Regions from separate parts of the Cronobacter universalis NCTC 9529 genome, predicted to be linked through region 2. Evidence: predicted binding sites of a transcription regulator. Region 2 holds the regulator's gene; the other holds the start of a gene.

Region 1 (9,378 bases), 1.2 Mb from region 2:
TGAACACCTTCCCTTCGCCGATCACCCGGTACAGCCAGCCGCAGCGCGCGGTATCCTGCATCCGGCCGGAAAGCTCGCTAATCCCCGAGTGAAAATTGACCTTAAAGCACGGCGAACGCGGCTGGGTGATCTGTATCAGCGCCTCGCCCCAGCGAAAGATATCGCCGATAAACGCGTTCTCTTCCGTCAGCCCCAGCGTCGAGAGATTCTCGCCAAACGCGGGCGGCGCGAACCACTCCGCCTGTTCCGGGTACTCACGCGCCCAGACGGCGTAATGCTCGCGCGGATAGTGGCACAGCGCGCGGTCCGCCCCGCCGTGAATTTTCTTCTCCGCCTGCTGATCGCCAACCAGCCCGCGGCTGGTGAGCGACAACTCGCCCTCCACCTGCACTTTGCCGATGGCGCTGGGCCTGCTGCCTTCATAGTCGCGGATTTTGCCGAGATACACCTGCACCGGGAAATACATACGCGCCTCCTTTTGCGGATATAAAAAAAGCGAGCCATCAGGCTCGCTTTTTACAGGTCAGGTTGCAACCTTATTTCTGAGAAGCGAAACGCGCTGCGGCTTCGTCCCAGTTAACCACGTTCCAGAACTCTTTGATGTAGTCCGGACGACGGTTCTGGAATTTCAGGTAGTACGCGTGCTCCCACACGTCCAGGCCCAGGATCGGGTAGCCGGAAGCGCCGGAGATAGCTTCGCCCATCAGCGGGGAATCCTGGTTTGCGGTGGAAACGACAGCCAGTTTGTCGCCTTTCAGCACCAGCCACGCCCAGCCGGAGCCGAAACGGGTCGCAGCCGCTTTCTCGAACTCTTCTTTGAATTTCTCAACGGAGCCGAAATCGCGCTCGATAGCCGCTTTCAGGTCGCCCTGCAGGGTGGTGCCTTTTTTCAGGCCTTTCCAGAACAGGCTGTGGTTCGCGTGGCCGCCCGCGTTGTTACGCAGAACGGTTTTTTTATCAGCCGGAACCTGATCCAGTTTGGTGATCAGTTCTTCAACCGGCAGATTCGCCAGTTCCGGCAGGCTTTCCAGCGCCGCGTTAGCGTTGTTGACGTAGGTCTGGTGGTGTTTGGTGTGATGGATTTCCATCGTCTGCTTGTCGAAATGCGGTTCCAGGGCGTCGTATGCGTACGGCAGGGATGGCAGTGTGTAACTCATATTCATCATCTCCATTATTGTCGGGCGGCAGAGGTGTTAACGCCGCGTAAGCAGTGGGTTCATTATAGTTAATTAAATGATATTGAAAATGTTTATCAATGCCGCAGTTTTTATATGGTTATAACTTAACGCAATAATGGCTGAAAATGGACACCTCGCGCCGATTTTTACACAGATTTCCATGCGTTAGGTATCGTCTGAATTAGCTGCAAAGTGTGATCCCCGTTCGGCTTACCCCCTGTTTTTTGCCACCCGTTAACGCTTCGCGGCAGCGCCCCAAAGGTGAAAATTTGAGCGCCTCAATAGACTCGATTCGGTTAGGGGGCGGCTTTCGCTCCCGTTGGCTCTGTGACGGAAACGAGGACGACAGCATGAGTAACGCAATAACCATGGGCATACTGTGGCATTTGATTGGCGCGGCGAGCGCCGCCTGCTTTTATGCGCCGTTTAAGAAGGTGCGGCACTGGTCCTGGGAAACCATGTGGTCGGTGGGCGGCGTGGTGTCGTGGCTGATTTTACCCTGGGCAGTCAGTGCCCTGCTGCTGCCCGACTTCTGGGCCTATTACCGCTCGTTCAGCGCCGCCACGCTGCTGCCGGTGTTTTTATTCGGCGCGATGTGGGGCATCGGCAACATTAACTACGGCCTGACCATGCGCTATCTCGGCATGTCGATGGGCATCGGCATCGCGATTGGCATTACGCTGATTGTCGGCACGCTGATGACGCCGCTGCTGAACGGTAAATTCGGGCTGCTCATCGGCACGCCCGGTGGGCAGATGACGCTGCTTGGCGTGTTCGTCGCGCTCATTGGCGTCGCCATCGTCACCCGCGCAGGCCAGCTGAAAGAGCGCCAGATGGGCATCAAAGCCGAAGAGTTTAACCTGAAGAAAGGGCTGGTGCTGGCGGTGCTGTGCGGCGTGTTCTCCGCAGGCATGTCGTTTGCGATGGACGCCGCGAAGCCGATGCATGAAGCCGCCGCGGCGCTGGGCGTCGATCCGCTCTACGTCGCGCTGCCAAGCTATGTCGTTATTATGGGCGGCGGCGCGCTGATTAACCTCGGCTTCTGTTTTATTCGCCTCGCGAAGGTGAAAAATCTGTCGATTAAAGCCGATTTCTCGCTGGCGAAACCGCTGCTTATCAGCAACGTGCTGCTCTCGGCGCTGGGCGGGCTGATGTGGTATTTGCAGTTCTTTTTCTACGCCTGGGGCCATGCGCGCATCCCGGCGCAGTATGACTACATCAGCTGGATGCTGCACATGAGCTTCTACGTGCTGTGCGGCGGGATCGTCGGACTGGTGCTGCGCGAGTGGAAAGCCGCCGGGCGTCGTCCGGTCAGCGTGCTGAGTCTGGGCTGCGTGGTGATTATCGTGGCGGCGAATATCGTCGGGCTGGGCATGGCGACCAACTAACCGGCCAGAGCGCCCCACTGCTGACGCCACACCCGTGGCGTCACGCCCGTTTCACGGGTAAACACCACCGAGAAATAGTTACTGTCTTCAAAGCCGCAGCGCGCGGCGATATCGCTAATCAGCAACGAGGAGTGGCGCAGCAGGTACTGCGCCTGGCAGATGCGCAGCTGGCGCAGATACTGGCTGATGCTCATGCCCGTCTGCTGGCGGAACAGCTGGCGCAGCGGGCGTTCGGCAATCTGGTAATGGCTGCAAAAATGTTGCAAATCGAACGGCACTTCCAGGCTGTTGCCCAGCGCGGCCATCAGCAGATCGAGCGTTTCGCCGTCGCCCGGCCCCGCGCCGCCCGACGGCTGATAACGATGACGGCGCAGCGTAATCGCCAGCTGTAAAAAGAGGCTTTCGGCCAGGCAGTGCGAAAGCGCGTCTTGCTTCGGGCTTTCATGCTCCAGCTGGTCAATGACCTGGCGCGCCTGCACCATGCCCTGGCTGCTGAGCCGCCAGCGCGGGTCGCCGCTCGCGCCACGCGGGTTTTCCAGCAGATCGCGCCAGTTGACGTTAAGTTTTAGCCGTTCGGGGCAGTAGATGATGTTATGCAGCACCAGGTCGTTAACCGACTGGTAGCTGTGGCGGTCTTCGGCGCGGATATAAAAGAGATCGCCGCAGGTAATGCGGTAAGGCCTGTCGTTCAGCACATGCAGCCCGTTGCCGCGCCACACCAGCACCAGTTCGCAGAACTCGTGGGTATGCTCGGCAAAAACATTTTGCGGGTAGCGATCCGCCACGACGACCGGCTGGGTGGGTGTCGCGAAGAAATCCGCTTTCCTGAGCACTAACTGAGAGGCCACAGCGTATCTCCGGGGCAAATGGCTGCAAAGTATGCGCTTTTTCGCCGCAGAAAACGGTGATTCCCTTCGCGTTACTGGATTTGCCCGTCGCGCCCCTGGCGAATATCGCGCGGCGACCACGAAAACTCGCGCCGGAACAGCGTGGAGAAGTGATTGCTGTCGCCAAAACCGCACTGGTAGGCGATATCCGTAACGCTCTCTTCGCTGTGGCGCAGCAGATAGCGCGCTTTCATCAGGCGCAGACGATTAAGGTAGCGCTGCGGCGTCAGGCCGGTGCGCTGCTTAAGCTGGCGGTGAAGCGTGCGCAGCGACAGCATGTGGCTATCGGCCAGCCGCTCCCAGCAGACCTCTTCCGCGTAATGCTCCTCAAGCCAGGCGATAAGCTGATTCAGCCGTTCATCGGCGTGGCCGCCGCCCTGCGCATGCGCGCCGCTTCGCAGTAAAATTAGCAGCTGCATAAAGAGCATCTCCATGCTGGCGATGGCATGCACGTCGCTGCTTTCGCGCAGCGCTTCGAGCCGCTCCACCAGCGGACGGGCCTGATGCAGCGTCTGCTGGCTGATGCGCCAGTGCGACGGATAGTGGCCGTCCTGCTCCTGCGGCAAAAGCTTTTCAAGCCCCGACAGGAAACTGAACGCCTGCGGCGAGCGATACAGCACATTGGTCAGACAGAGATTTTCGGTGTGCTCATAGAGATGGCGATCGTGGTCGCGCACAAAGCAGACGGAGCCGCCGCTGAGCGTATACGGCTGACCATTAAACACATGCGTGCCGGTGCCGTGCTCGACGATAACAATCTCATAAAAATCATGATGATGTTCAGGAAAAGCCGCCTGCGGCAGACGCGGTTCAATGGTGACCGACGCCGCGCCGGATGGGAAAAAATCAACGCTCTGTAGTACCGTCATCATCGCCCCCGCGTTCTGTGAAACCTGCCTGATAGTAGATAACGGTTCTCACTTACACCTTAAATTTTCGACGCCAAAACGCGCAAAGCCCGTCGGATTTTTAAGAAACACCGTGAAATTTCTGGAAATGCGGCGCGGCTCACACCGCTGCCGGCCCGGCGGCCAGACGCCATTTTGTGAACTCCCTCACGTTCATCTTTGCTTCCTTGCCAGCGCGCTTAACACGCTGTCCGTGGAGTGAAGGTGCGCCGCCGCGCCGCTCCCTAGACTGGCGTCAGAGATTCCAACAAGGACCCCAACCATGACTATTCGCCATAGCGTCGCGGTCGATCTGGGCGCCTCCAGCGGCCGCGTGATGCTGGCTCGCTACGACAGCCACGGACAGCGCCTGACGCTTGAAGAAATACACCGTTTCGCCAACGGCCTGCGCCGCGTGGACGGCTTCGACACCTGGGATGTGGACGCGCTGGAGCGCGAAGTGCGCGCGGGTCTGGAGAAAGCCTGCGCGCGCGGCGTCGCTATCGACAGCATCGGCATCGACACCTGGGGCGTCGACTATGTGTTGCTGGACGCGCGCGGCGAGCGCGTCGGCCTGCCGGTGTCGTATCGCGACAGCCGCACCGACGGCATTATGGCCCGCGCCGAGCAGCAAATGGGCCGCGAGGCGATTTACCGCCGCACCGGCATTCAGTTTCTGCCGTTTAACACGCTGTATCAGTTTCGCGCGCTGGTGGAGCAGCAGCCGGAGCTGGTCGCGCGCGTGGCGCATGCGCTGCTCATCCCGGATTACCTCTGCTACCGGCTGACCGGCGCGCTGAACTGGGATTACACCAATGCCACCACCACCCAGCTCATTAACATCAATACCGATAACTGGGACGAGACGCTGCTCGACTGGGCGGGCGTGCCGCGCCACTGGCTCGGCGCGCCGACGCATCCGGGCAACGTGATCGGCCACTGGCGCAGCGCGCAGGGCGTGGGAGTGCCGGTGGTTTCCGTGGCGACGCACGACACCGCCAGCGCGGTGATCGCCGCGCCGCTGGCGACGCCGGACGCGGCGTATCTCTCTTCCGGCACCTGGTCGCTGATGGGTTTTGAGAGCAAAACGCCGTACACCGATGACCGCGCGCTCGCGGCCAATATCACCAATGAAGGCGGCGCCGAAGGGCGCTACCGGGTGCTGAAAAACATCATGGGGCTGTGGCTGTTGCAGCGCGTCTGCCAGGAGCAGCAGATTACCGACCTGCCCGCCCTTATCGACGAGGCGCGCGCGCTTGCGCCCTGCCGCTTTGTGGTGAACCCCAATGACGACCGCTTTATCAACCCGCAAAGCATGAGCCGCGAAATTCAGGCCGCCTGCCTTGAGCGCGGCGAGCCTGCGCCGCAAAGCGCGGCAGAGCTGGCGCGCTGCGTTTTTGACAGCCTGGCGCTGCTGTACGCCCGCGTGCTGGATGAACTCACCGCCCTGCGCGGGCGGCCGTTCACAGTGCTGCACATTGTCGGCGGCGGCAGCCAGAACCCGCTGCTGAATCAGCTTTGCGCCGATGCCTGCGGTATTCCGGTGCAGGCCGGCCCGGTGGAAGCCTCCACGCTCGGCAATATCGGCTGTCAGCTGATGGCGCTGGACGACATCGCCGATGTCGACGCGTTTCGCCGCGTTGTCACCGCCAGCCAGACGCTGACCCCTTTTCACCCTCAGACGGACAGCGAAATAGCGCGCCACGCGGCGCGGGTATCGCCGTCCCGTCAAATCAGGAAGGAGCTTTACGCATGACCACTCACATTCAGCAGGCCTGGGAACTGGCGAAGCAGCGCTTCGCCGCCGTCGGCGTCGATGCCGAAGCCGCGCTAAACCAGCTCGACCGCCTGCCGGTCTCCATGCACTGCTGGCAGGGCGACGACGTGGCCGGTTTTGAAAACCCGCAGGGACAGCTCACCGGCGGCATTCAGGCGACCGGCAACTATCCGGGCAAGGCGCGCAACGCCGAAGAACTGCGCGCCGATCTCGACCAGGCGCTGCGCCTGATCCCCGGCCCCAAACGCCTGAACCTGCACGCCATCTATCTGGAATCCGACACGCCGGTCGCCCGCAATGAGATCAAACCGGCACACTTCGCGAACTGGGTGGCGTGGGCGCGCGAACGCCGGCTGGGGCTGGATTTCAACCCGTCGTGCTTCTCGCACCCGCTGAGCGCCGACGGCTTTACGCTCTCGCACCCCAACCCGGAAATTCGTCAGTTCTGGATTGAGCACTGCCAGGCGAGCCGCCGCGTGTCGGCGTCGTTCGGCGAACAGCTCGGCACGCCGTCGGTGATGAACATCTGGATCCCGGACGGCATGAAAGATACGCCGGTGGATCGCCTGGCGCCGCGACGCCGTCTGCTCGCCGCGCTGGATGACGTTATCCGCGAAAAACTCAATCCGGCGCACCACATCGACGCCGTAGAGAGCAAGCTGTTCGGCATCGGTGCGGAGAGCTACACCGTCGGCTCGAACGAGTTTTACCTGGGCTATGCCGCCAGCCGCCAGACCGCGCTGTGCCTCGACGCCGGCCATTTCCACCCGACGGAAGTGATCTCCGACAAAATCTCCGCCGCGATACTTTATGTACCGCGTCTGCTGCTGCATGTGAGCCGTCCGGTGCGCTGGGACAGCGATCATGTCGTGCTGCTGGATGACGAAACCCAGGCCATCGCCGGCGAAATTATTCGTCATGACCTGTTTGACCGCGTGCATATCGGCCTCGATTTCTTCGACGCCTCCATCAACCGCATCGCGGCGTGGGTGATTGGCACCCGCAACATGAAAAAAGCGCTGCTGCGCGCGCTGCTGGAGCCGACCGCGCAACTGCGTCAGCTGGAGCTTGACGGCGATTACACCGCGCGTCTGGCGCTGCTCGAAGAGCAGAAATCGCTGCCGTGGCAGGCCGTCTGGGAGATGTATTGCGAGCGCCACGACACGCCAGCCGACGCCGCGTGGCTCTCCGCCGTCCGCCACTATGAACAACACGTATTAAGCACGCGCTAAGGAGCACTCATGCAACGTATTCTCTCTTCCTGGTTTGTTCAGGGGATGGTTAAAGCCACCAGCGATATGTGGCTGAAAGGCTGGGACGAACGTAACGGCGGCAATGTAAGCCTGCGCCTTGACGCGGCCGACGTGGAGCCTTACCGCGATGAGTTTTACCCCGCGCCGCGCTGCGTGGAGCTGAGCCAGCCGCGCACGGAGCTCGCGGGCTGCTGGTTCCTCGTGACCGGCTCCGGGAAGTTTTTCCGCAACGTGCAGCTCGATCCGGCAGACACGCTGGTGCTGCTGCAAATCACCGACGACGGCATGGCGTACCACATTCACTGGGGGCTCAGTAACGGCGGCCTGCCGACGTCGGAGCTGGCGTCGCATTTTCAGTCGCACGCGGTGCGCAAAGCCGTCTCCGGCGGCCAGGATCGCGTGATCATGCACTGCCACGCCACGAACCTGATTGCGCTAAGTTTTGTGCTGGAGCTTGATGAAGCGCGCTTTACGCGCCTGCTGTGGGAAGGCAGCACCGAATGCCTGGTGGTGTTCCCGGACGGCATCGGCATTGTGCCGTGGATGGTGCCGGGCACCGATGGCATCGGCAGCGCCACGTCGGAGCAGATGAAAACCCACACGCTGGTGCTGTGGCCGCATCACGGTATTTTCGGCACCGGGCCGACGCTTGATGAGGCGTTCGGGCTTATCGATACCGCCGAGAAATCCGCCGAGATCCTGGTCAAGGTGCTGTCGATGGGCGGCATGAAGCAGACCATCACGCGCGAGGAGTTGATTGCGCTCGGCGAGCGTTTTGGCGTGACGCCGCACGCGGGCGCTATCGCGCTGTAAGCGGGCGGGCGTCGTGGAGGTAGACGGTGGGTGCGCTGCGCTTACCCACCCTACATTGATGAGATGACTGGTAGGGCGGGTAAGCGAAGCGCACCCACCATTACCGCAAAACCAGGGAGAGCCGCATGAACGCGATATTGGCCCTCCGTAAATATTGTCAGGAGGCATGATGATCCGCAAAGCGTTTGTAATGCAGGTCAACCCGGACGCGCACGAGGAGTATCAGCGCCGCCACTCTCCCATCTGGCCGGAGCTTGCGGCGGTGCTGAAACAGCATGGCGCGCACCATTACGCCATCTGGCTTGATGCGCAGCGTCATTTGCTCTTCGCGACGGTTGAGATTGAAAGCGAGGCGCGCTGGAACGCCGTGGCGCGCACCGAGGTATGCCAGCGCTGGTGGAAGCATATGCGCGAGATTATGCCGTCCAACCCGGACAATAGCCCGGTGAGCCAGGAGTTGAAAAACGTGTTTTATCTGGAGTGAGCGCGGGAGTGGATGAATGGCGGGTGCGCTGGCGCTTACCCGCCCTACGAGAGGTTCAATTCTGGGACTGGCGGGTGCGCTGGCGCTTACCCGCCCTGGATAACACAAAGCCTTCCATTAACCGTAGGGCGGGTAAGCGCAGCGCACCCGCCGTGATTAGACACCCGCCATTACTACGCCTTCACCGTCTCTTTTAACCCCACGCCCTGCCGCGTGCCTGAGAGCGTAAACGCCGACACCACCGTTATCGCCAGCACAAAACTGCCGAGGATGAGATAGGTATCCTGAAACCCTATCCGGTCATACATCGTACCGGCGAAGGCGGAGAGAAAAATCGCCGCCATCTGCTTGGCAAACTGAAAACCAATCAGATAAATGGTCGCCGACAAACGCGTATCAAACACGCCGGTAATGTATTTAAACGCGCCCACCAGCAGGAACGGCACTTCCAGCGCGTGCAGCATTTTCAGCGCCACGATTTCATAAACGTTCGTGGCGAACGCCGAGCCGATAATGCGCGTGGCCATAATCGTGCCCGCAATCAGCAGCGTGTTTTTCGCGCCGATGCGGTTAATGATCCACGGCGAGCAGAACATAATGATGGCGTTGCACAACTCCCCCGCCGTGGTGGCGAAACCAAACGCCTGCGTGCCCGCCTGCGGCGTCGGGAAGAACGATTTAAAAAACGTCGCGAACTGCTGATCAAACACG
Region 2 (9,378 bases):
CGCGGTGATCGGGTCGCCCGCCAGCGTGCTGGCGCTGACCATTTCCGGAGAGAGCTTAGAGAGCGCCGCTTTCTGCGCGGAGGTCGCGGAAGCCTGGAGACGGTTGTAGCTTGGCGCGCCGAAACGCGCGGCCAGCTCGTCATAGTGCTGCTGCGGATTTTTACCGGTTACTGCGGTGATTTCCGCCGCCAGCAGGCACATGATGATGCCGTCTTTATCGGTGGACCACGGCGTGCCGTCAAAGCGCAGGAAGGACGCGCCCGCGCTCTCTTCGCCGCCGAAGCCGAAGCTGCCGTCGTAGAGACCGTCAACAAACCATTTAAAGCCGACCGGCACTTCCACCAGCTTACGGCCCAGCGCGTCTACCACGCGGTCGATCATCGCGGAAGAGACCAGCGTTTTGCCGACGGCGACATCCTGGCCCCACTGCGGACGATGCTGGAACAGGTAGTTGATAGCCACCGCCAGATAGTGGTTCGGGTTCATCAGGCCCGCAGGCGTGACGATACCGTGGCGGTCGTAGTCCGGGTCGTTGGCGAACGCCAGATCGAACTTATCGCGCAGCGCCAACAGACCGGCCATCGCCGATTCCGACGAGCAGTCCATGCGGATCGCGCCGTCTTTATCGAGGTGCATAAAGCGGAAGGTCTGATCCACCTGATCGTTAACGAGGGTGAGATCAAGCTTGTAGTGCTCCGCGATGCGCTTCCAGTATTCGATACCGGAGCCGCCGAGCGGGTCGACGCCAAGTTTCAGGCCGGCTTTCTGGATAGCGGCCATGTCGACGATTTCCGTAAGCCCCTCGATAAACGGCTGCACCAGGTCTTTTTCCTGAATGCGGCCGCTCGCCCAGGCGTCATCCAGAGAGAGGCGTTTCACCCCTTTCAGGCCGTCCGCCAGCAGCGCGTTGGCGCGGTTTTCGACCACTTTGGTGACGTTGGTGTCCGCCGGGCCGCCGTTAGGCGGGTTGTATTTGATGCCGCCATCGTCCGGCGGGTTGTGCGACGGGGTGATGACGATGCCGTCCGCCTGCGCGCCGCCGCGTTTGTTGTGCTCAAGGATCGCATTCGAGACCGCAGGCGTCGGCGTATAACCGTTGTTCTCCTGCACGATGATATCGACGCCGTTAGCGGCCAGCACTTCCAGTACGGAGATAAACGCGGGCTCGGAGAGCGCATGCGTATCTTTGCCGACGTAGCACGGCCCGGTGATGCCGTTTTTCGCACGGTCTTCGGCAATCGCCTGGGCTATCGCCAGAATGTGCGGCTCGTTAAAGCTGTGGCGCGCGGCGCTGCCGCGGTGGCCCGAGGTACCGAACTTCACCGCGTGTTCCGCATTGCCCGCTTCCGGCTTCAGCACGTAGTACTGCGCGGTCAGCTGGGCGACGTTGATTAAATCACTCTGTTGTGCAGGCTGTCCCGCACGGTTATCGACTGCCATGGCCTGGTCCTTCTGACGCAAGAGTTAAATGGTGCCGCAAACCTTCTCAATCAATTCCGCCGGGAACTGCATGGTCTGCATGATGTGTTCGATCATGCTGCATTTGCGGCCTGTATTCGTATTCGTGATCACCCAGTACGGCGTGCCCGGCACATGGCGGGGCTTCGTCTGGTTGCCACTTTGCAGCAGCGTTTGCTCGTCACCGGCGAAATAGACGCGGGTACGGCCATGTAACGACTCGGTTGCTTCGGCAAACGCGTTTGCATCCAGTGAATAGAGTGTAGACAGCACCAGCATAAAACGATTGACCGCGCGTTTTTGTTCGGCGTATTCATCCGACAGCAGTAACTCACGCATGGCGCGCACGCGATCGCGCGCCGGGTTTACCGGTTTTTCAGGCTCAGCGACGGGCGCGACAGTGGCGGAAGTCTCTGTTTTGGCTGGGGTAGCGGCTAACTGCGAGGAGGCGGAAAATTTCAACATACGCCGTAAAATGTCGGACGCGCTTTCGCCAATATGCAGGGTGTGGCTGGCAATGTAGCGATACAGCTCGTCATCAACTTCAATCGTTTTCATCTTAATCCAGTGCGATATCTTTTCTGAATACAAGTCGTTGGGATTATAGAGTTAAAACCCAACAGCGGATAGCGTCAAACCAGGAAGGCCGCAAAAGTCGGAATTAACTGGAACCTTGCAGCCGGGCGGCAGAATGGTCAACATGATAACCTAACCTGTCAGTCGCCAAAAAAGAACTTTGCCATGAAATTAAATACCCGCACGCAATCTGCGCAACAACCGACTCAAAATACACCGATTGTGTTCATTCACGGGCTGTTTGGCAGCCTGGATAACCTGGGCGTGCTGGCGCGTGAGCTGGTGGCGGATCATGACGTTGTGCAGGTTGATTTGCGAAACCACGGGCTTTCCGGGCGTAGCGAGACGATGGATTACCCGGCGATGGCGCAGGATATTCTCGAAACCCTCGACGCGCTGGGGCTGAATAAGGTGATTCTCATCGGCCATTCGATGGGCGGCAAAGCGGCGATGGCGGTGACCGCCCTCGCGCCGGAGCGCATAGAAAAGCTGGTGGCGATTGATATCGCGCCGGTGGATTACCAGGTGCGCCGTCACGATGAAATTTTTAACGCGGTGAACGCGGTGAGCGACGCGGGCGCCACGTCGCGCCAGCAGGCGGCGGAGATTATGCGTCAGCAGATTGCTGAGGAAGGCGTGGTGCAGTTTCTGCTGAAATCGTTTGTCGAGGGCGAGTGGCGCTTTAACGTGCCGGTGCTGTGGAACCAGTATTCGCGTATCGTCGGCTGGGAAACGGTGCCCGCCTGGCACGGCCCCGCGCTGTTTATTCGCGGCGGCGCGTCGCCTTATGTGGAAGAAGCGCACCGCGAGGCGTTGCTCGCGCAGTTCCCGCAGGCCCGCGCGCATGTGATTGCGGGCGCCGGTCACTGGGTGCATGCCGAAAAACCGCAGGCGGTGCTGCGCGCGATCCGTCGTTTTCTGGAAACTGATTAAAAACAGACCGACCGGCGCCCTCGCGCGCCGGATGCGTTGGCGCGCTTCGCTGCCTCATGTATGATGGCGCGCTGAAATACCGCCGGGCTCCGCCACGGCAGCCTGTTTCCCCTGTCTATACTCATACCATGGCAAAAGAACAAACGGACCGCACAACGCTCGATCTCTTCGCGGATGAACGCCGTCCGGGCAGACCGAAAACCAATCCGCTGTCGCGCGACGAACAGCTGCGCATCAATAAGCGCAACCAGCTTAAACGTGACAAAGTTCGCGGGCTTAAGCGCGTGGAGCTGAAGCTGAACGCCGACGCGGTAGACGCGCTGAACCATCTCGCGCAGGCGCGCAATATCAGCCGCAGCGAGCTGATAGAAGCGATGCTGCTCGCGCAGCTGAAAGCCTTGCAGGAGTAAGGTCTGGTCTGAATTTTACCCAAAAGGACGGGGCAATGTAGCAGAGAGTGCACCCGGCGCCTGATACCGTTTCCGCACCCTCTTTTGTTCTGCTATGATTGCCCTATCTGTGGGCGTTATGCCAGCACCATCACATTTAGATTCAAGAGGTTATTCTTCTTATGGCAATCGTAGGCATCTTTTTCGGCAGCGACACCGGCAATACCGAAAATATCGCAAAAATTATCCAGAAACAGCTCGGGAAAGACGTTGCTGAAGTGCATGACATTGCCAAAAGCAGCAAAGAAGATCTGGAAGCATTCGATATTCTTCTGCTTGGCATCCCGACCTGGTATTACGGCGAAGCGCAGTGCGACTGGGATGATTTCTTCCCGACGCTCGAAGAAATTGACTTCAACGGCAAGCTGGTAGCTCTCTTCGGCTGTGGCGACCAGGAAGATTACGCAGAATACTTCTGCGACGCGCTGGGCACCATTCGCGACATTATCGAGCCGCGCGGCGCGACCATCGTTGGCCACTGGCCGACCGAAGGCTACCACTTTGAAGCCTCCAAGGGCCTGGCGGACGACGATCACTTCGTCGGTCTCGCGATTGACGAAGACCGCCAGCCGGAGCTGACCGCGGAACGCGTTGAAAAATGGGTCAAACAGGTTTCCGAAGAGCTACATCTGCAGGAAATCATCAACGCCTGATGATAAGCGGCGCGGGCACCGTTCCGCGCCGTTTGATAGATAAAAGCAATGAAAATAATTGCTACAAATTTTTAACTTTCCCTCACTACGCTGTACAATAGCTTCCTTAATTATCAGGCCCTCCACGTAAAAAACGCTGGCTGGCCCACGATTTTTAAGCTCTTTTTTGCCGGACGCTTGCGGTTTTCATTTAGGCATGTCAGTTCTATAATGAGACGCATTCATCTTCGGCGTATCCGATGTATCGCTCCCTTCCGGAGCGAGTCGTTAAGCAACAGGACAGATTCCGCATGACTGACAACAATACCGCATTAAAGAAGGCCGGCCTGAAAGTCACGCTTCCTCGATTAAAAATCCTCGAAGTGCTGCAGGAACCGGTCAATCATCATGTCAGTGCGGAAGACCTCTATAAGCGTCTGATTGACATGGGTGAAGAGATTGGCCTTGCCACGGTCTATCGCGTACTTAACCAGTTCGATGATGCCGGCATCGTCACTCGCCACAACTTCGAAGGCGGCAAATCCGTTTTCGAGCTGACGCAACAGCATCATCACGATCATCTGATTTGCCTCGATTGCGGCAAAGTGATCGAGTTCAGCGATGACTCCATTGAAGCCCGTCAGCGTGAGATCGCCACGCGTCACGGCATCCGCCTGACCAACCACAGTCTCTATCTGTATGGTCACTGCGCGGACGGCGACTGCCGCGAAAACGAACACGCCCACGAGGCTGGCGGGAAATAACACTCGCACACTGCATCATCCAGGCCGACATCTGTCGGCTTTTTTATTGCCTGAAAACGCTGCTCCGAAAATAGAAATGTATTTTTTTAGATAGAGTTAAATAGTGATAGTGTTTTAATACAGCGCACAATGCTTAATTAAACCACATATATTTTATTAAATTGAAATTCAGAAAAGATAAATATCTTTGCCGCTCAATCGCTTAGGCATCAGATTATCCCTGTTTGTTCTTTTATCTCTCCTGCGCCTTATTGCAGCAATAAAAATCCATCCATTAAGATACAGCAACGATTTAATTTTATTTTATATAAGGTAACCCATATGGTCTTACCCCCTAAACCGCTTGCTGAGATTTACCGTATCGCGGATATTTTCAATAGCTATGGTAGCTGGTCTCGTGCGGAAAAAAATACGCTCATCCCCCTGCGGGACGGGGAGATCTGCATCATTCGCGGCGGTCAGTTCTCTCTGATGCGCCAGAGCGACCGGCTGCTTCTGGAAAAAAGCAGCGCGCCCTCCGTCCTTGGTCTCGCCAGGAATTTAGGTAAATCCCAATTCGCAAAATTACAGGCTGATTCTGAATGTCATTATCAGTTAATTCCTTTTGATTATTTCATGCAGGAAATTGAGAAAAATCACTGTCAGTTACATCTGCTTATTTTGTCTTCATGGATTATTAATACGCTTTGCTATCGCGAAGAAATTATGATCGGCAGAAACAGCTTCAGTATGATTAAAGCCAATATTGATTGCCTGGCGGCGATGGATGAGTTCATGCGCAACCGCATTAACGTGGCGGATTATATTGTTAAAAAAACTAATCTTTCCCGTAGCATGGTGATGAAAACCCTTTCTCAACTGCGCAGCGCGAAGAATATTGAGATAAGCAAAGGCAAGCTGGTCGCGGTTTACCATCTGCCTGACGCGCTGTAAGCCTTGCGTCCCTCACGAAAAAGCCAGCCCGGAGGCTGGCTTTTTAATTACGCTGCGTTATGGCTGTACGCTATCCACACGGCTGTAGCGCTTACCGTCGCTGCTGACGCTGCGCACCTGCACCGCGCCTGTGACGCGTGGCGGCTTCGCGGCGTCATAACGCAGCCAGCGCGCGCCATCGTCGGTGGAATACTCCATCGCAACGCCAGGCAGGCTGCTGTTCATCTGCAACACGCCCTCGCTAACGCGCGCGCCGGGCACCGGTAAACGGAACTGCACGCCCGCTTTTTCAAGCTTCGGCAGTTCGCGGCTGCCCGCCAGGTTCGCAAAGCGCGTCCAGTCCTCATGCAGCGCTTTCACATCCACCTGATGCGTTTCGCCGCCTTTATATTCGCGTCCTGCCTGATAATCCTGCTCCCAGGCGGCGCGATGCCAGGCGCGCTCCGCAACGGCCAGCAGACGCGGGTACATCATGTACTCCATTTGTTTATCGGTGCGCACGACTTCGCTCCAGAGCTGCGCCGAGAGGCCATACGCGCCCGGCCACGGCTTGTCGGATTTGGCGCTGAACGGATTGCCGTCGCGATCGACGGAGGTCTCGGCGTTTTGCGGCAGGTTATCCGGCGCGAAGCTGAAAATCTTGCGCTCGTCGCTGAATCGCGTACCCCAGTAGTAACCGCTCTCCGCCGGGTTTACTTCGTTCGGGAAATCGAGATAAACATAATCCGGGTTAGAGACCACCACGCGGAAACCTTTATTTGCCCAGTCGTTCGCCGTATCGAAACCACCCCAGTAGAGCGAGTCCCAGAAGTTGACGTTAACATGCGGGGTCGCGAACGCGCTGGCGTCTTTCGCGTCCTTAAGCCCGTCCTGCCACGCCTGCATGGTGTCGATGCCGTGGGCTTTGACAAGCTTGCTCACTTCCGCGCCAAAGTAGCTGGAGAGATGCTCGACATCAGCCACCACGCCGTCCTGCACCATCTTCTGACACACCGGCGAGCGCGCCCAGGGCTTGTCCTGACGGCGCTGATCGATAATTCCCTTCCCGGCCTCTGGTTTCGCTTTGTCCGTATAACCCGCCCCGAGGTAGATATTTTTCGCCTCATCGCCGCCGAAATGCCAGGTAGTGAGCGGCTGCCCGGCCTCTTTGTGCATCTGCTGGATCTCGCCAATTACTTTATCCACGAAGCGGCGCGACGAGTCGAGGCACGGGTTGAGGTAGCCGGTGCGGTTGTAGTACTGCACGCCGGTGGTGACCGACGTATCGTTAGGATCGAGCAGACGATACTGATTCGCCTCTTCGGTTTTACCGGCTTTTTGCAGCCTGTCGTAACGCGCTTCCATCGCGATCGTCGCCGCGCGGGCGTGCGCGGGCATGTCGATTTCCGGAATCACCTCTATCTGGCGCGCGGCGGCATATTTCACAATCTTAATATAATCCGCGCGGGTGAAATACCCGCTGCCGTTGTTATTCGTATCGGGCCCGGAGCCGAGCTGCGGCAGCAGGCAGGTTTTTTCGCTGAGATCGTGACAGCGCTTCGCGCCCACTTCAGTGAGCTCCGGCAAGCCCGGAATCTCGATACGCCAGCCTTCGTCATCGCTCAGATGGAAATGGAATTTATTGAGCTTATAGGCCGCCATCTGGTCAAGCAGGCGTAGCACAGCGGCTTTGGTGTGAAAGTTGCGTCCCACATCGAGTTGAATGCCGCGATAGTCAAAACGCGGCGCGTCGCTGGCTTCAAGTGTGGCGATTTGCTTCGCGCCCTCATCCGGGATCAGCGAGAGCAGCGATTGCAGACCATAAAAAACGCCGGCGCGGTCATAGCCGGTAATCGTCGTCTCTTGTGGCCCGATATGCAGCTGATACGCGCCGGAGACCGCCTCTTTGCCGGTAAACGCCTTGCTGTCGATGCCCGTACGCACCGGATACCCCGCGTCGGTTTTCACGCCGAGCAGCGCGAAACGGGCGGTAATCGCCTCCTGGGCAGGCTTATCCAGCGCGGAGAGATCGAGCTGGACGCCTTTATCGAGAGAAACATTTTGCCCGTGAACCTTGACGTGCCGCGGCGTGGGCACGATCTGCCCGCGCAGCCGCTCTGCGTTCAGCGTTTTAACATCGCTGTTTTTGTCAAACCGCGCTTCGGCGGTCATCAGGATATTTTTATCGTCAGGCGTGCGTTTCCACTGATCTTTCAGCGGGCTGACAAAGTCGGTCAGCGTTTCGGTATCGGTACTGGCGATAACCTTAGGCGCGCCGTCGTCCGCCGTGACATACCAGCGCGGCAGCACGTCGGTAATAAACAGTTGCCAGTATTCATTGATAATCGGGATTTCCACCGAAGCTTTCGCGGGGAAGCCGGTGAACTTATCCGTCGGCTCAAGCTTGTGGAGATCGCCCATCACATGAGTCACTTTAAACTGATCGTTATCGACTTTCAGGATCTGGCGAATACTGTGAAACCAGATAGTCCAGTTTTTGTCCGTCACCGCATCGCCTGGATTGGTGAGCGTGATAACCGCTTTATTGCATGACGCCCAGTCGGCGCCGAGCGCCGCGCAATCTGTGCCGAGTTGCGCGGCCTGGTTGTCGGTAATCGTGTAATTAAGCCCAAACTGGCTGATGCTCTCTGCCGTTGACGCCTGTGCGTTGGCTCCGCTGAAAAGCCCCATCACCGCACCCGCTAACAGACTGACCTGTAATTTTTTCATCATCGTGTCCTTTTCACTGCCCTTGATGGAAGGCGCCTGCGCGCCCCTGCGCAATCAGAAAATCGTGAACGGCGCCGTGACGATAAATTTCACGTCGCGTTCATCCTGGAAGATGTTGCCGTAACCGCCGCCGTAGCTCGGGATGTCGGAATGGTTGTCGTACTGGGTGAAATGCAGTTTGAACATCGTGCCTTTGGCGCGGCCGTCCTGCAGGGTGTAAACCGCATCCAGACTGTAAGCGGACTCTTTCAGGCGATAGTTGGGATCGTAGTAGCCATCGGTGGTCGGGAGTGTGGAGGGTTTCGCATCCCAGGCGTAAACGTATGACGCGCCGAGCGCAAAACCAGGCAGGTTCCAGTTTTTGAGATCATACATCGCGCCGAAGAACACGGCTTTTTCGTCATCGGCGTTAAAATCGGAGCGGTTATCCCACCAGATATCCAGCCGCCCGTTGGAAGAGGCGTAAGTGGGCGTCATGCGCTGCAGAAAATAGCCCTGCTGCCCTTCGGCGCTCACCCAGGTGCCTTCCAGACGCAGATCGACCTGGCCTATTTTATAGCCAAACGTCAGCGCCTGAAGCCAGGCGGTGCCGTCGTAGATATCATTGATACTGCCGTTACTGGCTTTATCGCGCGCGCCGTAAAATTGATAACTGGTAGAGAGCGCGCTACCCGCAAGGGAAAAGTTGTAGCTCGCTTTCGCAAAGTATTGATCGATATAACCTTCCGCCTGACCAAAAGCCGCTTCGAGCACCAGCGAGTTTTTAAAATCGTATTTCGCGCCGATGGAGTGGAGATAATCCACGCGGGTGGTTCTGTCGTTCTGGTAAAACTTGTCCATCTCCAGATGCCACGGCGATTTATATTCGTTGGTCCACATGTACGAAAAGCTCAACGCGCCCGCCTCGCCGTAGTCAAAATTCGC

The links. Region 2 encodes Fur, which represses iron uptake genes when iron is present. Its sites were predicted from a motif close to ATAATAATGAGAACNACTATCAA; they were not measured.
Region 1: the regulator Fur is predicted to act here: its motif matches at 1,234-1,256, upstream of sodA (superoxide dismutase [Mn]).

What each region holds. Positions count from the first base shown of each region.
Region 1 covers NZ_CP012257.1:120,020-129,397, reverse strand. The annotation lists gene yiiM (6-hydroxyaminopurine reductase) at 1-466, opposite strand, end outside; gene sodA (superoxide dismutase [Mn]) at 537-1,157, opposite strand; gene rhaT (L-rhamnose/proton symporter RhaT) at 1,529-2,566, shown strand; gene rhaR (HTH-type transcriptional activator RhaR) at 2,563-3,414, opposite strand; gene rhaS (HTH-type transcriptional activator RhaS) at 3,486-4,322, opposite strand; gene rhaB (rhamnulokinase) at 4,624-6,096, shown strand; gene AFK65_RS00560 (L-rhamnose isomerase) at 6,093-7,349, shown strand; gene rhaD (rhamnulose-1-phosphate aldolase) at 7,359-8,183, shown strand; gene rhaM (L-rhamnose mutarotase) at 8,353-8,667, shown strand; gene AFK65_RS00545 (MFS transporter) at 8,841-9,378, opposite strand, start outside.
Region 2 covers NZ_CP012257.1:1,303,287-1,312,664, reverse strand. The annotation lists gene pgm (phosphoglucomutase (alpha-D-glucose-1,6-bisphosphate-dependent)) at 1-1,440, opposite strand, end outside; gene seqA (replication initiation negative regulator SeqA) at 1,465-2,016, opposite strand; gene ybfF (esterase) at 2,200-2,967, shown strand; gene ybfE (LexA regulated protein) at 3,096-3,377, shown strand; gene fldA (flavodoxin FldA) at 3,539-4,069, shown strand; gene fur (ferric iron uptake transcriptional regulator) at 4,360-4,812, shown strand; gene AFK65_RS05960 (helix-turn-helix domain-containing protein) at 5,134-5,745, shown strand; gene AFK65_RS05955 (beta-N-acetylhexosaminidase) at 5,803-8,454, opposite strand; gene chiP (chitoporin ChiP) at 8,509-9,378, opposite strand, start outside.